DNA from 4 places in the Micromonospora trifolii genome. Region 2 is predicted to be linked to each of the others. Evidence: riboswitches for the same ligand, from Rfam matches in the RefSeq annotation. Region 2 holds a riboswitch; each other region holds the start of a gene.
The links. Region 2 has a riboswitch for cyclic di-AMP ahead of ACQRWP_RS30800 (coiled-coil domain-containing protein). Riboswitches for the same ligand answer to the same signal wherever they lie in the genome.
Positions count from the first base shown of each region.

Region 1 (3,201 bases), 2.2 Mb from region 2:
CGCGGTGGCGGCGGCGGAGATCCGCCGGCTCTACCCGGACCTGCCGCTGCCGACCGCCGTGCGCTCCACCGGCGTCGAGCCGGTCGAGCTGGTGGTGCCCGCGACGGGTTTGGAGGCCGCGACCGTGGAGGCCGCCGCCGGCCTGCTGGCCGAGGTGGAGGGCACGGTCGGGGTGATCACGCCGGTCCCCCGCCGGGACGAGGTCGCCGGTTGGCTCGGCGCGCTCGGAGCGCCGAGGTTGCAGGTGGTGACCAGCCTGGAGGCCAAGGGCATGGAGTACGACGGGGTGGTGCTGGTCGCCCCGAGCGAGATCCGGGCGGATCCGGGCGCCGGGGTGCGCACCCTGTACGTGGCGCTCTCCCGGGCCACCCAGCGGCTCACCACCATCGACCCGACCGGCTGACGTGTGCGGACCGCCGCCAGCGGGAGGCGCTGCCCGCACACTTGCACACATTGCGATGTGAACATATATTTGACCGGGTCCCGACCAGCGGCGGAAGGTGGTTCTCGTGGGCGCAGGTCATGACCACCACCATGGGTCCGTCGCCAATGCCGCACACCAGCACCGAGGTCGACTCTGGGCGGCATTCGGGCTGCTCGCCACCCTGATGGTGGTCGAGGCGGTGGTCGCCCTGCACACCGGCTCGCTCGCCCTGCTCTCCGATGCCGGGCACATGTTCACCGACGTACTCGGCATCGGGATGGCGCTCGCCGCCATCACGGCGACGCGGCGGGCCACCGGCGACCCGCAGCGCACCTTCGGGCTCTACCGACTCGAGGTGCTCGCCGCGCTGGCCAACGCTGTCCTGCTCTCCGGCGTCGCGATCTACGTGGTGATCGAAGCGATCCGCCGTTTCGGCGACCCGCACCACGTCATCGCCGGCCCGATGCTCGCGGTGGCCGTGCTCGGCCTGCTCGCGAACATCGCCGCCTTCGCGCTGCTGCGCGCCGGAGCCCGCGAGAGCATCAACCTCCAGGGCGCCTACCTGGAGGTGCTCGGTGACCTGCTCGGCTCGCTCGGCGTCATCGGCGCGGCGCTGCTCATCACCGTCACCGACTGGTGGTGGGCCGACCCCCTGGTCGCGGTCGCCATCGGCGTGTTCATCCTGCCGCGCACCTGGCGGCTGGCCCGCGCCGCCATCCGCATCCTGGTGCAGGCCGCCCCGGAGCACCTCCAGGTGACCGCCGTGCACGACCGGCTGGCCGCGGTCCCCGGTGTCGTCGAGGTGCACGACCTGCACGTCTGGACGCTCACCTCGGGCATGGAGGTGGCCTCCGCTCACCTGACCATGGCACCCGGCGCGGAGGTCGGCGCGGTGCTCACCGCGGCGCGCACGGCCCTGCACGACGACTTCCGCATCGAGCACGCGACGTTGCAGATCGAGCCCGGCGCCGCCTCCGGAGCGTGTGGCTCCATCGAGTGGTGACTGAGGCTTTTCGGAGCATTCCTCGGCTTTAGCGGTAATTTTCCGTGGTGACGCACGCACCGTCCGTCACATTGGCTGCAGCGGCCCCATCGGCACCGGTAGGCTCGGTCCCGGCCTCCACCAGGCGGCGCCCTCCCGGCGCCGGTGGTGGTCGCCGCCTAATCGCCCAGCTGGGCGAACCGGGGAACCATGTTCCTGGGGTGCATCCGCGTCAGCGGTAGGGATCTTCCGTCCCGAACCCGTCAGCTAACCCGGTCGGCGGCTGACGGAAGGACATGCGCAGTGGCACCAGCACGACCACCCGCCGCCCGACTGGCGGCCCTGATCGTCGCGATGTTCGCCCTCGGCGTCGCGCTTCCGGCCGGCACCGCCTCGGCCGCTCCCCCGACCGGCCTGCGGGCCGCCGCACCCGACTCCGACGAGGAGGGCGGCACCCCGGCGTTGCGCGCCCAACTCGAGGCGGCCAGCAAGGGCTACCTGGACGCGAAGCGCGCCCTGGACACCTCCGTGCAACGGCAGAAGCAGCTCGTCACCCAGCTGAAGACCATCGAGGTCGAGATCGACCAGCGCAATGGCAAGGTCGGCGAGATCGCCGAAGTGGCCTACCGCACCGGCCGGCTCGGTGCGATGTCGGCGCTGCTCAACAGCAACACTCCGGAAGGCTTCATGGACCGGGCCGCCGCGCTGGACGCGGTGGCGGCCAACGAGGACCGGGTGCTGCGCGACCTGCTGGACAGCAAGGACAAGGCCAACCGCACCCGGGTCGCCCTGGACGGCGAGATCAACGAACAGCGCAAGCAGGTCGCGGTGATGGCCAAGCGCAAGGAGCAGGCCGAACGGGCCCTGACCGTGGCCACCGCACCCAAGCCGCAGACCACCGCCGACACCGGTTCCAACCGGGGCACCTCCAGCGCCAACGCGACGGCCGCACCGCGCAACTCCGACGGCTCCTGGCCCTCCGAGTCGTGCAGCGTCAACGACCCCACGCCCGCCAACGGCTGCATCACCCCACGCACCCTGCACGCGCTCAACCAGGCCAAGGCCGCGGGCTTCACCCGGTACGTCTCGTGCCACCGCCCCAGCGGCTCCGGTGAACACCCGAAGGGCCGGGCCTGCGACTTCGCGGCGCAGAAGGGCGGCTTCGGCGGGAACGCCACCGGCGGCGACAAGACGTACGGCAACAACCTGGCCGCGTACTTCATCCGCAACGCGGACCGGCTCGCCGTGCTCTACGTGATCTGGTACAGGCAGATCTGGCTGCCCAGCAGCGGGTGGAAGTCGTACAGCGGGGCGCACGGCACCCCGTCCACCGACCACACCAACCACGTACACCTGTCGGTCTACTGACCACGCGATGTGATGCCTGTGAGTCGTCGTGATGACTCACAGGCCTCACTGCGTCCAGGGCCGGGCTACGTCGCCGGGCGTACCCCTGATGTCGTCGCTCGTCGGACGACCCAGCCGCCGCCGGCGGGCAGCATCGCGGTATGCCTCGGATCCGACCCACCACTCGCAAGGCGCTGCTCACCCTGCACCTCGTCACCTCACTCGGCTGGCTCGGCGCCGACCTGGTGCTGCTCACCCTCGGCATCGCCGTGCAGCGGGGCGCCGACCCGGCGGTGGTCTATCCGGTCACGGCCCTGGTCGGCACGGTGCTGTTCGCGCCGCTGAGCGTCCTGGTCTGGCTGATCGGAGTCGCCAGCTCGCTGCTCACCCCGTGGGGCCTGCTGCGCCACCGCTGGGTGCTGGTCAAGCTCGTGCTCACCACGGTGAT
Region 1 is NZ_CP191526.1:4,408,026-4,411,226, forward strand. Features, by position in the region: gene ACQRWP_RS20340 (HelD family protein) at 1-403, shown strand, start outside; gene ACQRWP_RS20345 (cation diffusion facilitator family transporter) at 510-1,427, shown strand; cyclic di-AMP (ydaO/yuaA leader) riboswitch at 1,573-1,704, shown strand; gene ACQRWP_RS20350 (coiled-coil domain-containing protein) at 1,710-2,774, shown strand; gene ACQRWP_RS20355 (hypothetical protein) at 2,915-3,201, shown strand, end outside.
Region 1: another riboswitch for cyclic di-AMP. It lies ahead of ACQRWP_RS20350 (coiled-coil domain-containing protein); the one in region 2 lies ahead of ACQRWP_RS30800 (coiled-coil domain-containing protein).

Region 2 (3,201 bases):
CGCCGCGCCGGCGGTTCGGCCGCCCGACACTCCGCCACGACCTGCAACCCCCAGGAGGGCTGGCTAGCATCTCCCACGATGGCTCTCCGTATGCCGCTGCCGCTGCACAGTCGGGCACCGGCGCCGCCCCGTCGTGGCGTCGCCCCCGGCCGGCCGGGCCGAGCACTGACCGTCAGTGATCAAGCGGTCGTCAGGCAGCGATCCGCCCCGCCGTCCGCCGCGTTTCCACCGCAACGGTGAACCGCCCGGCCCGCTGACCCGTATCACGCACCGGATCGTTGGGAGTCTCGCCTTGGCCGCCGACCACACTCACTCTGCTCCGTCCGCCCCACCACGGGTGCGACGGATCCTCGTCGTGACGGTGGTACCCCTCTTCGTCGCCACCGTGCTGGCCGCGGTGCTGCTCTGGCCACGCGGCGGGTCACCGCAGACCGATGGTGGTGCGGACGTGCCGCGCTACCCCGGCACGGTCACCCGGGTGGTGAGCGAGCCGTGCCCGCCGGTGCCGTCGGCCCCCGAGGGCACACCGAGGGTCGGCGACGGGCGGTGCGGCACTGTCGACGTCCGGGTGGACGACGGGCCAACCGCCGGCCAGCAGGTACGGACACCGGTGCCCGACGGGCCCGGCGCACCCCGGGTCGAGGTCGGCGACGAGGTCATCCTGGTCGAGCTGGCCGACCCGACCGATCCCACCACCAGCAACTGGAACATCGCCGAGCACCAACGCGGCACCCCGATGGTGTGGCTGGCCGTGATCTTCGCGGCCGCGATCGTCGCGTTCGGGCGGTGGCGAGGTCTGGCCGCGCTCGCCGGGCTGGCCGCCAGCTTCGCCATCCTGCTCACCTTCGTGCTGCCGGGCATCAGCGCCGGCAGGTCACCGCTGCTGGTGGCGGTGGTCGGCGCGGCCCTGATCATGTTCGTGGTGCTCTATCTGACCCACGGGGTCACCGCACAGACCTCGGTCGCGGTGCTCGGCACCCTGGGCAGCCTGGTGCTGACCGGCGTGCTCGCCACCATCGCCACGGCCGCGACCCACCTCACCGGCTTCGGCAGCGAAGACGCCACCACCCTGTCGATGTTCCAGGGCGACGTGGACCTGCACGGTCTGCTGCTCGCCGGGATCATCATCGGATCGCTCGGGGTGCTCGACGACGTGACGGTGACCCAGGCGGCCACCGTCACCGAACTGGCGAACGCCAACCCCGGGCTGACCCGGTTGCAGCTGTACCGGGCGGCCACCCGGGTCGGCCGCGCGCACATCGCCTCCACTGTCAACACCATCGTGCTGGCGTACGCGGGCGCGTCGCTGCCCCTGCTCCTCCTGCTCACCGCCGATGCGCGGCCGATCGGGCAGATCCTCACCAGTGAGTTCCTCGCGCAGGAGATCGTCCGCAGCGCGGTCGCCACCCTCGGTCTGATCGCCGCCGTGCCGCTGACCACCGGGCTGGCCGCGGTGGTGACCGCCGCGGGGCGTACGGCTGCCACGGCGTCCACCGGCGCTCCGGCGTCCCGGCCCCAGCCGGACCGCAGCGAGGCACTGGCCGCACTCATCTCACCGCGAACGGCCGGCTCCGACGAACCGGACCAGACGCGGACCGCACCCCCACCCGAGGCCACCGAACGGTGGCCGCAGTCGAACAGGAGCACGGATACGGCATGGTGACACTCCTCAGCGTGACCAGATCGGGCATCCACCCTGAGAACCGCGTCACTGGTCACTCAACGCCATGGCGAATTGACGCTTTTGGTCGGCATCCAGGCGTAGCTCACCCGGTCGACTCTCGGGTAACCTCGCTGCCGGTTACCGATGAAGGCGCGAAGCGGCGCCTGCGGTGCCACCGCCCAATCGCCAGCCGGCGAGCCGGGGACCCAGGTACCTGGGGTGAATCCGCGTCAGCGGTAGGGGCCACTTCCGCCCCGAACCCGTCAGCTAACCCGGTCGGCGGTCGACGGAAGGGAACATTGTGACGGCACCCCTACGCCGCTGGTTGACTCCCGTGGTGGCCGTGATCGCCGCACTGACCGTGCTCGCCGGGCCGCTCCCGGCGCACGCCGCCCCGACGAACCCCACACCGTCCGGGCACGAGGAGGACGGCGAGCCCAAGCTGCTCAACGACGTCATCGAGCAGGCCAACCGCGACTACTCCGCCGCAAAGTCCAAGCTGGACAAGTCCAAGAAGCGGCAGGGCGAGTTGGCCGCGGAGGTCGACCGGGCCAAGGCCGACCTGGACGCGTTGGCCCCGCAGGTCGGGCAGATCGCCGCCCAGGCGTACCGGACCGGCCGGATCGGCGCGGTCGCGATGCTGCTGGAGAGCGAAGCGCCCGACTCGTTCGTCCAGCGCGCCGGGATGCTCGACGAGATGAACATGGTCAACGAGAAGAAGCTCTCCGAGGTCAACGAGGTGAAGGCCCGCGCCGAGCAGGCCAAGCTGGCCCTCGACACCGAGGTCCGCGAGCAGCAGAAGCAGACTGCCCTGATGGCGAAGCGCAAGAGCGAGGCCGACAAGGCGCTCTCCCTCGTCGGCGGCAAGGGTTTCACCGGCGGCCTGGTGGATGCCACCTCCAAGGTCGCGAAGATCGGCCCGGGTCGCACGGCCGACGGTGACTGGAAGCCCCAGTCGTGCAGCGAGAAGGACCCCACCACGTCCGGCTGCATCACGCCGCGCACGCTGCACGCGTACAAGGAGGTCAAGGCGGCCGGCTTCAACCGGTTCGTCGGCTGCTACCGCCCCGGCGGGCCGTGGGAGCACCCGAAGGGCCGCGCCTGCGACTGGTCGCTACAGAAAAGCGGGTTCTCCCCGTGGCACAACAACGACACCCGGACGTACGGCAACAACGTCGCCGCGTTCCTCATCCGTAACGCCGACCGGCTCGGCATCTACTACGTGATCTGGAACCGGCAGATCTGGTTCCCGGCCACCGGCTGGAGTTCGTACAGCGGGCCGTCGAACCACACCGATCACGTCCACATGTCGCTGCTCTGACCCGCACGATCCCCGTCGAGGGCCGTTCCGCGTGACGCGGAGCGGCCCTCGTCGCGTCAGACAGTGGCAGCCGCGGCTGGGTCGGTCGACTCGGGCGATCCGGCCGGGGTCTCCAACGTCGCGAAGCCAGCCGGCACGGCGGCCACCGGGCGCACCGCTCCGGCGGCGAGTCGGTAGGACACCCCCACCACCGCGCACCGCCCCCGCGCCACCTCGT
Region 2 is NZ_CP191526.1:6,601,463-6,604,663, reverse strand. Features, by position in the region: gene ACQRWP_RS30805 (YibE/F family protein) at 293-1,663, shown strand; cyclic di-AMP (ydaO/yuaA leader) riboswitch at 1,830-1,960, shown strand; gene ACQRWP_RS30800 (coiled-coil domain-containing protein) at 1,965-2,984, shown strand; gene ACQRWP_RS30795 (carbonic anhydrase) at 3,041-3,201, opposite strand, start outside.

Region 3 (3,201 bases), 1.7 Mb from region 2:
CGGAAAGGAGCCACAGTGCTCAGGATGTCCGGATCAGCACTGGTCGCAGCCCTGGCAGCCGTCGCGCTCGGCGCGTCGCCGACGCACGCCGCACCGGGCACACCGGCGGATGTCACCACACCGAACGGCGGGGCGGCAGTGGCGGCCGACCGGGTCCTGCGGGTCTACAACAACAACATCGAGAACCTGGTGGTGAACAACTCCGACGGGAGCTGCACCCGGATCTCCGGGCCGGACCACCTGAGCTCGATCCTGGTCGACGACGCTGGTCGCACCGGCACCAGCGGTGTGGCGCCGCCCGACATCCTGATCGTGCAGCAGGTGCGTGGCAGCGGCCAGGCCGAGGCGTACGCCGACCAACTGTCGGCGAAGTTCGGCTACCCGGCGGGCACCTACGGGGCGATCGTGGCGTGGAGTGACCCGGAGCCGTGGGGCAGCACGCACAAGTGCAGTTCGCAGTCGCTCGGGGATCTCAAGAAGAAGCAGACCAACGGGATCATCTGGAACACGCGGACGCTGAGCCTGGCCAGCGGCGACATCTCGAAGTACTGGAGCGCGGGCTGGCTCAGGCCGGGCACGGCGTACGCCGACGGCGCCGGATGCACGCTGTACAAGCCACCGAACAGCGACCCGGACAGCACCGACTTCTACAAGTGGAAGCGGACCAGCGCCATCGCGGCCCGGTTCACCATCAAGGCGACCGGCACCAGCGTGTTCGCCGCGACCATGCACCTGCCCCAGGAGAACCGGCAGAATGCCTGCGCCGGCGACGGCGATCGGGGCATCGCCAACACCGGCATCCACCTCGGCGCGGACGCGACCAGCCTGCTGAACGCCTCCACGATCCGCGTGGTGGGCATCGACGCGAACCGGACGGGCATCGCCCCCGGCACGTTGAGCGGCTATGGAATGACCGGCTACGGGTCGAAGGCCACCAACGGCTCCAGCAAGATCGATTATCTCTTCGTGAAGGGCAGCGTGCAGCCGTCCACCATCGACCACACGGTCGGCGGGACGAAGTCGAACCATCTCGCGCTGTACGGCTTCATCGCGTACTGACTCGTCGACGAAGACGCCGCGGGCGCCGGCCCCTCGTGGGGGATGGCGCCCGCGGCGGTCAGCGTGCCCGGGTCAGGCGGAGTAGCCCCGGCTGGTGATCCAGTTGGCCAGGTCGATGGTGGTGATCCAGTACGACGGGTCGGCCGGGTTCGCCGAGTCGGCGATCCGCACGGTGCGACCGTTGTCCTTGTAGCCCACGACGGCGATGTAGTGCCCGCCGCCGTAGGAGTGCCAGCTGCCGTCGGTGTCGGTGGCGTCTCCGACGACGTTGGCCACCACGCCCCGGCCGTCGGTGATGGCCTTCACCACGTCGGCCTGGAGCCGGTCCATCTGAGCCGGGCTGGGCGCGCCGGGGAACATCCGGGTCCGGTACGGGGAGCCCTTCACCTCGGCGTTGAGCACCCGGGTGGTGTCCTCGGCCGAGTTGGTGCCCATCTCGGTGGTGCCCAGCTCGGCGCCGAGCTCCTCCTGGGTGCGGTCGATGCCGGCCGCGCTGAGCGCGTTCCGGGTGGCCGCCGGGCCGCAGTTGTAGTAGGTGTTCTGCGCCTCGTAGTCGTAGTCGAGCACCTTGGTCGCGGGCGGCTTCGGCCGCTCCGGCTTCCGGGTCAGGTCCGGGTTGCTGCTGGCCTTGGCGGCGGGCGACGCGGCGCTGGTGGCCGGGCCGGCCGTGGTCGGCGCGGCGCTGGCCGAGGGGGACGCGTCCCGAACCTCGCCGCGGGAGGCGGCGACGTCGCTGCGCATCTCGGCGACAGTGGTCGCGGTGCGCTGGCCGACCGGGGCGTCGTCGGCAGTGGTGAGCAGGGCGCCGGTGGTGGTGGCGATCGCGAGGGCCGCGGCGGAGGCGGCAACGATCTGGTACGGGCGCTCGGTGGCGAGGCGGCGGAGCTGACGCTTCAGGGTGTGCTTCACGGGGTCCTCCACGGATCGGGGGGAGAGCGGCACACCGGGGCCGGACCGGCATCCGGGCAGGCGCCAGCGCGCGGACCGTGGTCCGCGGATGGTGAACCGCTCAGGGGAACGCCCGGCGCGGCCGGGCGGGGAAGGCGATGACCCGGGGGGTCAGCTCACCGTCACTGGACGAATGAGCGGGTGCACCGCCGCGCCGTGGAGGCGAGGGAACAACCGAGGGGTGGAAAGGTGCTGCACGAGGATGGGACTCCTTCCGACACCGCCTACCGGGTTAGCTGACGGATTCGGGCGGGAAGATCGCCCTACCGCGGGCCGTGGCTCGCGGATTCACCCCAGACTTACTGATGGGTCCCCGGCTCGTTGATCACGATTAAGCGGGTCGATGCGGCGTCGCGTCTTGCGATCGGTTACCGCACCGGACGGGACGACACTACTGGCGTCTCAGCGCCCTGCCAAGCCAGGTTCACCTGCGTAAACCCCAATTGGCGCGACAATTTCTGCGCGTATTGCCGATGATGTGACTCGATGGGACAACCGGTTACGGCGACGCCTACGGGCGACAACCGGACAGGCCGCAAACAACGCGACGGTAATCGCGGGAACAATGGCGCCGATCGCGCCGGACGTCCGATTTCGCAATCGGGTGACCGGCCTCACATCACGGATTGGGCTCAACCCACCCGGGCCGGGCGCCACCGTGCCACGACGGCGGGACGCAACGACCCGGCCACCGTCCGACGCGCGGGCACCGGGGTGGGGCGGAGCCGGGCCGCCGCCGCGTGTGCCTCCTCGGCGAGGGCACGAGCCGACTCGGCGGCCAACTCCGCGTCGCGCCAGGCGGCCCGCTCCCGGTCGGCGGCCGCCTGGTAGTCGGCCAGCCGCGCGTCCCGGATCACCCGGCTGATCAGCACCTCCTGCTCGACCGGGTGTCGCCGGGGATCCCAGCCGCGCCGGTGCCCGAACACGTCGCCGAGCTGTGCCATGGTCAGGTCGCCCCGCCAGTACGCCGCCATCGCCGCCCGGTGCAGATAGCGTTCCCGGGCGGCGTACTCGGCGGGGGTGTGCGGGGTCTGCGGGGTGGGCAGCGCCCCGGCGCCCGCGAAGCGACGCGTGGCGGTGTCCGCCTCGTCGTACCCGATCCAGGCCCGCTCCAACTGCTCCTGAGCGGTCAGCCAGGCGGCGCGCCACCGCTTGGCGGTGGTGGCCGCGCCGGCCGCGGCGACGGCCACCTCC
Region 3 is NZ_CP191526.1:1,048,647-1,051,847, reverse strand. Features, by position in the region: gene ACQRWP_RS04815 (hypothetical protein) at 25-1,059, shown strand; gene ACQRWP_RS04810 (C39 family peptidase) at 1,132-1,980, opposite strand; cyclic di-AMP (ydaO/yuaA leader) riboswitch at 2,214-2,355, opposite strand; gene ACQRWP_RS04805 (hypothetical protein) at 2,640-3,201, opposite strand, start outside.
Region 3: another riboswitch for cyclic di-AMP. It lies ahead of ACQRWP_RS04810 (C39 family peptidase); the one in region 2 lies ahead of ACQRWP_RS30800 (coiled-coil domain-containing protein).

Region 4 (3,201 bases), 470 kb from region 2:
TCGCTGGGTGACCAGCTCGCCGGCCGACTGGAGGGCAAGAGCTCCCTGGGGCGGCTCGGGCTGCTCACGCACTCCACCGCCGGCTTCATCGACCCGGGCTTCTCCGGCCACGTGACGCTGGAACTCTCGAACGTGGCGAACCTGCCGATCACCCTGTGGCCGGGCATGAAGATCGGGCAGCTCTGCATCTTCCGGCTCTCCTCGCCGGCCGAGCACCCGTACGGCTCGGTGGTCTACGGCTCGCGCTACCAGGGCCAGCGGGGACCGACACCCAGCCGCGCCTGGCAGCACTGGCGCACCTGGCCCACCCGCTGAGGTTCATCCGCTAGAAGACAGACGACGAGGGCCCGCCGCGACGGATCGCGACGGGCCCTTCGGTCACCCGGGGTCAGCCTGGGCGGCCGTAGCTGTGGATCGGGCCGTCGTCGACCTTCTTCATCTTGACCGGTTGACCGGCCTGCGAGGCGTGCACCACCCAGCCGCCGCCGACGTACATGCCGACGTGGTGGATGTCGCTGTAGTAGAAGACCAGGTCGCCGGGGCGCAGGTCGCCCTTGCTGACGTTCTTCGTGACCCGGCTCTGCGCGGCGGCGTTGTGCGGCAGCGACACGCCGGCCTTCGCCCAGGCGGCCAGCATCAGCCCGGAGCAGTCGTACGAGTTCGGGCCCTCGGCACCCCAGACGTAGGGCTTGCCGATCTGCGCGCAGGCGAACTTGACAGCGGTGCCCGCGGCGCCGCCGGGGTAGCTACCCGGGCAGGGCGCCGGGCGCAGCGGACCGCCGCCGCCGCTGCCGTACACCTTGAGGCGCAGCTTCTGCAGGCGGTCGATCTCGTCGTTGATCTGCTTCTTCTTCGCCGCCAGCTGAGCTTCGGTGCGGGTCAGCTGGGCCACCATCTCGTCCAGCGGCGCCTTCTGCGCGGCCAACTGGTCGCGCAGGTCGGCCACCTGGCGTACGTCCTTCTGCTGGTTGTGCGCGAAGCGGTCGAGCATTTCCAGCTGGCCGACGACCTCGCTGGGCGACCGGCTGCCCAGCACCGCGTTGACTGTCGAGACGTTCTCACCCTTGTAGGCGCGTACGGCCAGAGCACTGACCTTGTCCATCGCGGCGTCGACCTGGCGCTCAAGCGGAGTGATCCCGGCGGCCAGCGCGTCGGCCTGCTTGCGCTTCGCGGCGAGGTCGGTGCGGGTGGCGTTGTGTCGTTCGATGATCGGTTCGAGCTTGTTCCAGTCGGCGTCGATCTGGCGCTCGATCTCGGCGACGGACGGGTCGGCGTGGGCCGCCGTGGCACTGCCGGTCAGGACGACGGCGATGCCCGCCAGCGCGGCGAGAGCGGTGGTGAAGCGGGACCAGCGTGGGCGCGGCACGATCGACGTCGGGCCGGCTGATGCCGACCGCTCGGACGACGGCCGCGGGGCATGGAGTGCCACCGGGGTCTCGTACTCCTTCTTCCTGACCGCCTACCGGGTTAGCTGACGGGTTCGGGCGGGAAGTCGGCGCCCTACCGCAGTGGCTGCGGATTCACCCCGAGGGACCTGGGTCCCCGGTTCGTTCGGAAACGACTCGGCGGTGTCGGTCCGTTACCGCCCGGGCTGGGCGGAGCTGCTGTCGGGCCGACGAATGACCAGAGTAGAGACGCTTGTTACCGATCCGCAACCCGTGCGGCCGTGACACTCCGTACGGATTGGACGAGGTCACCGACCGTGTGTGAAGGATTCTTTCCTCATGCTTCGATAGATAGAAAGGTATTGACGTAACCTCCCGGGTGGCGCGAAGGTGACCTGACCTCACTCCGCGAGAATCTAGGGGGTTCGATGCACCATCCAACCCTGTCGACCGGCTGGCGCGCACTGCTCGCCGCCACCGTGGTCGCCGCCGCCACCACGGTGCCACTCTCCGTCGGCCCGGCCGCCGCCGCGCCCACGACCGACCGCCAGCAGCAGTACACCGCCGCGGCCACCGAGTACGGCGTGCCGGCCGTCGTGCTGCTCGGCGTCTCCTACCTGGAGTCGCGCTGGGACACCAACGCCGGCACACCGAGCACCAGTGGCGGCTACGGCCCGATGCACCTGACCGACGCGCGGCACGTGGCCGCTCTACCCGGGCGCGGCCACCACGACGCCGGTGCCGAGGACCCACGTGGCGACGACTCCCGATCCGCCCGGGTGCCCGCGCCCCGCCCGGTCGAGGCCCCCGCGCCGTCCACCGCCGCGTTGCAGACCGTGGACGCCGCCGCCACGCTGACCGGCGCCACCCCCGAGGCACTGCGCACCGACGCGGGCCTCAACATCCGGGGTGGAGCCGCGCTGCTGAGCGCGTACCAACGGGATCTGGGCGCGCCGGTCGGCGCGGACACCGACCCGGCGGCCTGGTACGGCGCGGTGGCCCGCTACTCGGGCGCGGACAGCGCCGACGCCGCGGCGGCCTTCGCCGACGAGGTCTTCACCACCATCGGCGCTGGCGAAGCCCGGGTGACCGACGACGGCCAGCGGATCACCCTGCCGGCCCGTGCGGTGCGGCCCGAGCGTTCCTGGTTGGACCGGCTGGGCCTGCGCCGGTTGGCCCGCCCGGACGGGGTGGAGTGCCCCCGCACCATCTCCTGCGAGTGGATCCCGGCGCCCTACGAGGCGTTCGGCGACGGGGACTACGGCAACCACGACCTCTCCGACCGACCCGCGCGGCAGAAGATCGAGTACATCGTCATCCACGACACCGAGGCGAGTTGGGCAACGACCCTGAAACTCGTCCAGGATCCGACCTACGTGAGCTGGCACTACTCGCTGCGCTCGGTCGACGGGCACATCGCCCAGCACGTGAAGACCAAGGACGTCGGCTGGCACGCCGGCAACTGGTACGTCAACGCGAAGTCGATCGGGTTGGAACACGAGGGCTTCGCGGCGCAGGGCACCTGGTACACCGAGGCGATGTACCGGACCTCGGCGAAGCTGGTCCGGCATCTGGCGCTGCGGCTGGGCATCCCACTGGACCGCCAGCACATCATCGGCCACGACAACGTGCCCGGCACCATCGCCTCGAACGTGCGGGGGATGCACTGGGATCCGGGCCCGTACTGGGACTGGACGCACTACTTCGACCTGCTGCACGCACCTCGACTGGACACCGGCACCCCGGCCACCGGGTTGGTCCGGATCGACCCGGACTACGCCACCAACCAGCCAGCATTCACCGGCTGCGTCACCGC
Region 4 is NZ_CP191526.1:6,134,880-6,138,080, reverse strand. Features, by position in the region: gene dcd (dCTP deaminase) at 1-315, shown strand, start outside; gene ACQRWP_RS28560 (NlpC/P60 family protein) at 389-1,429, opposite strand; cyclic di-AMP (ydaO/yuaA leader) riboswitch at 1,443-1,578, opposite strand; gene ACQRWP_RS28555 (N-acetylmuramoyl-L-alanine amidase) at 1,814-3,201, shown strand, end outside.
Region 4: another riboswitch for cyclic di-AMP. It lies ahead of ACQRWP_RS28560 (NlpC/P60 family protein); the one in region 2 lies ahead of ACQRWP_RS30800 (coiled-coil domain-containing protein).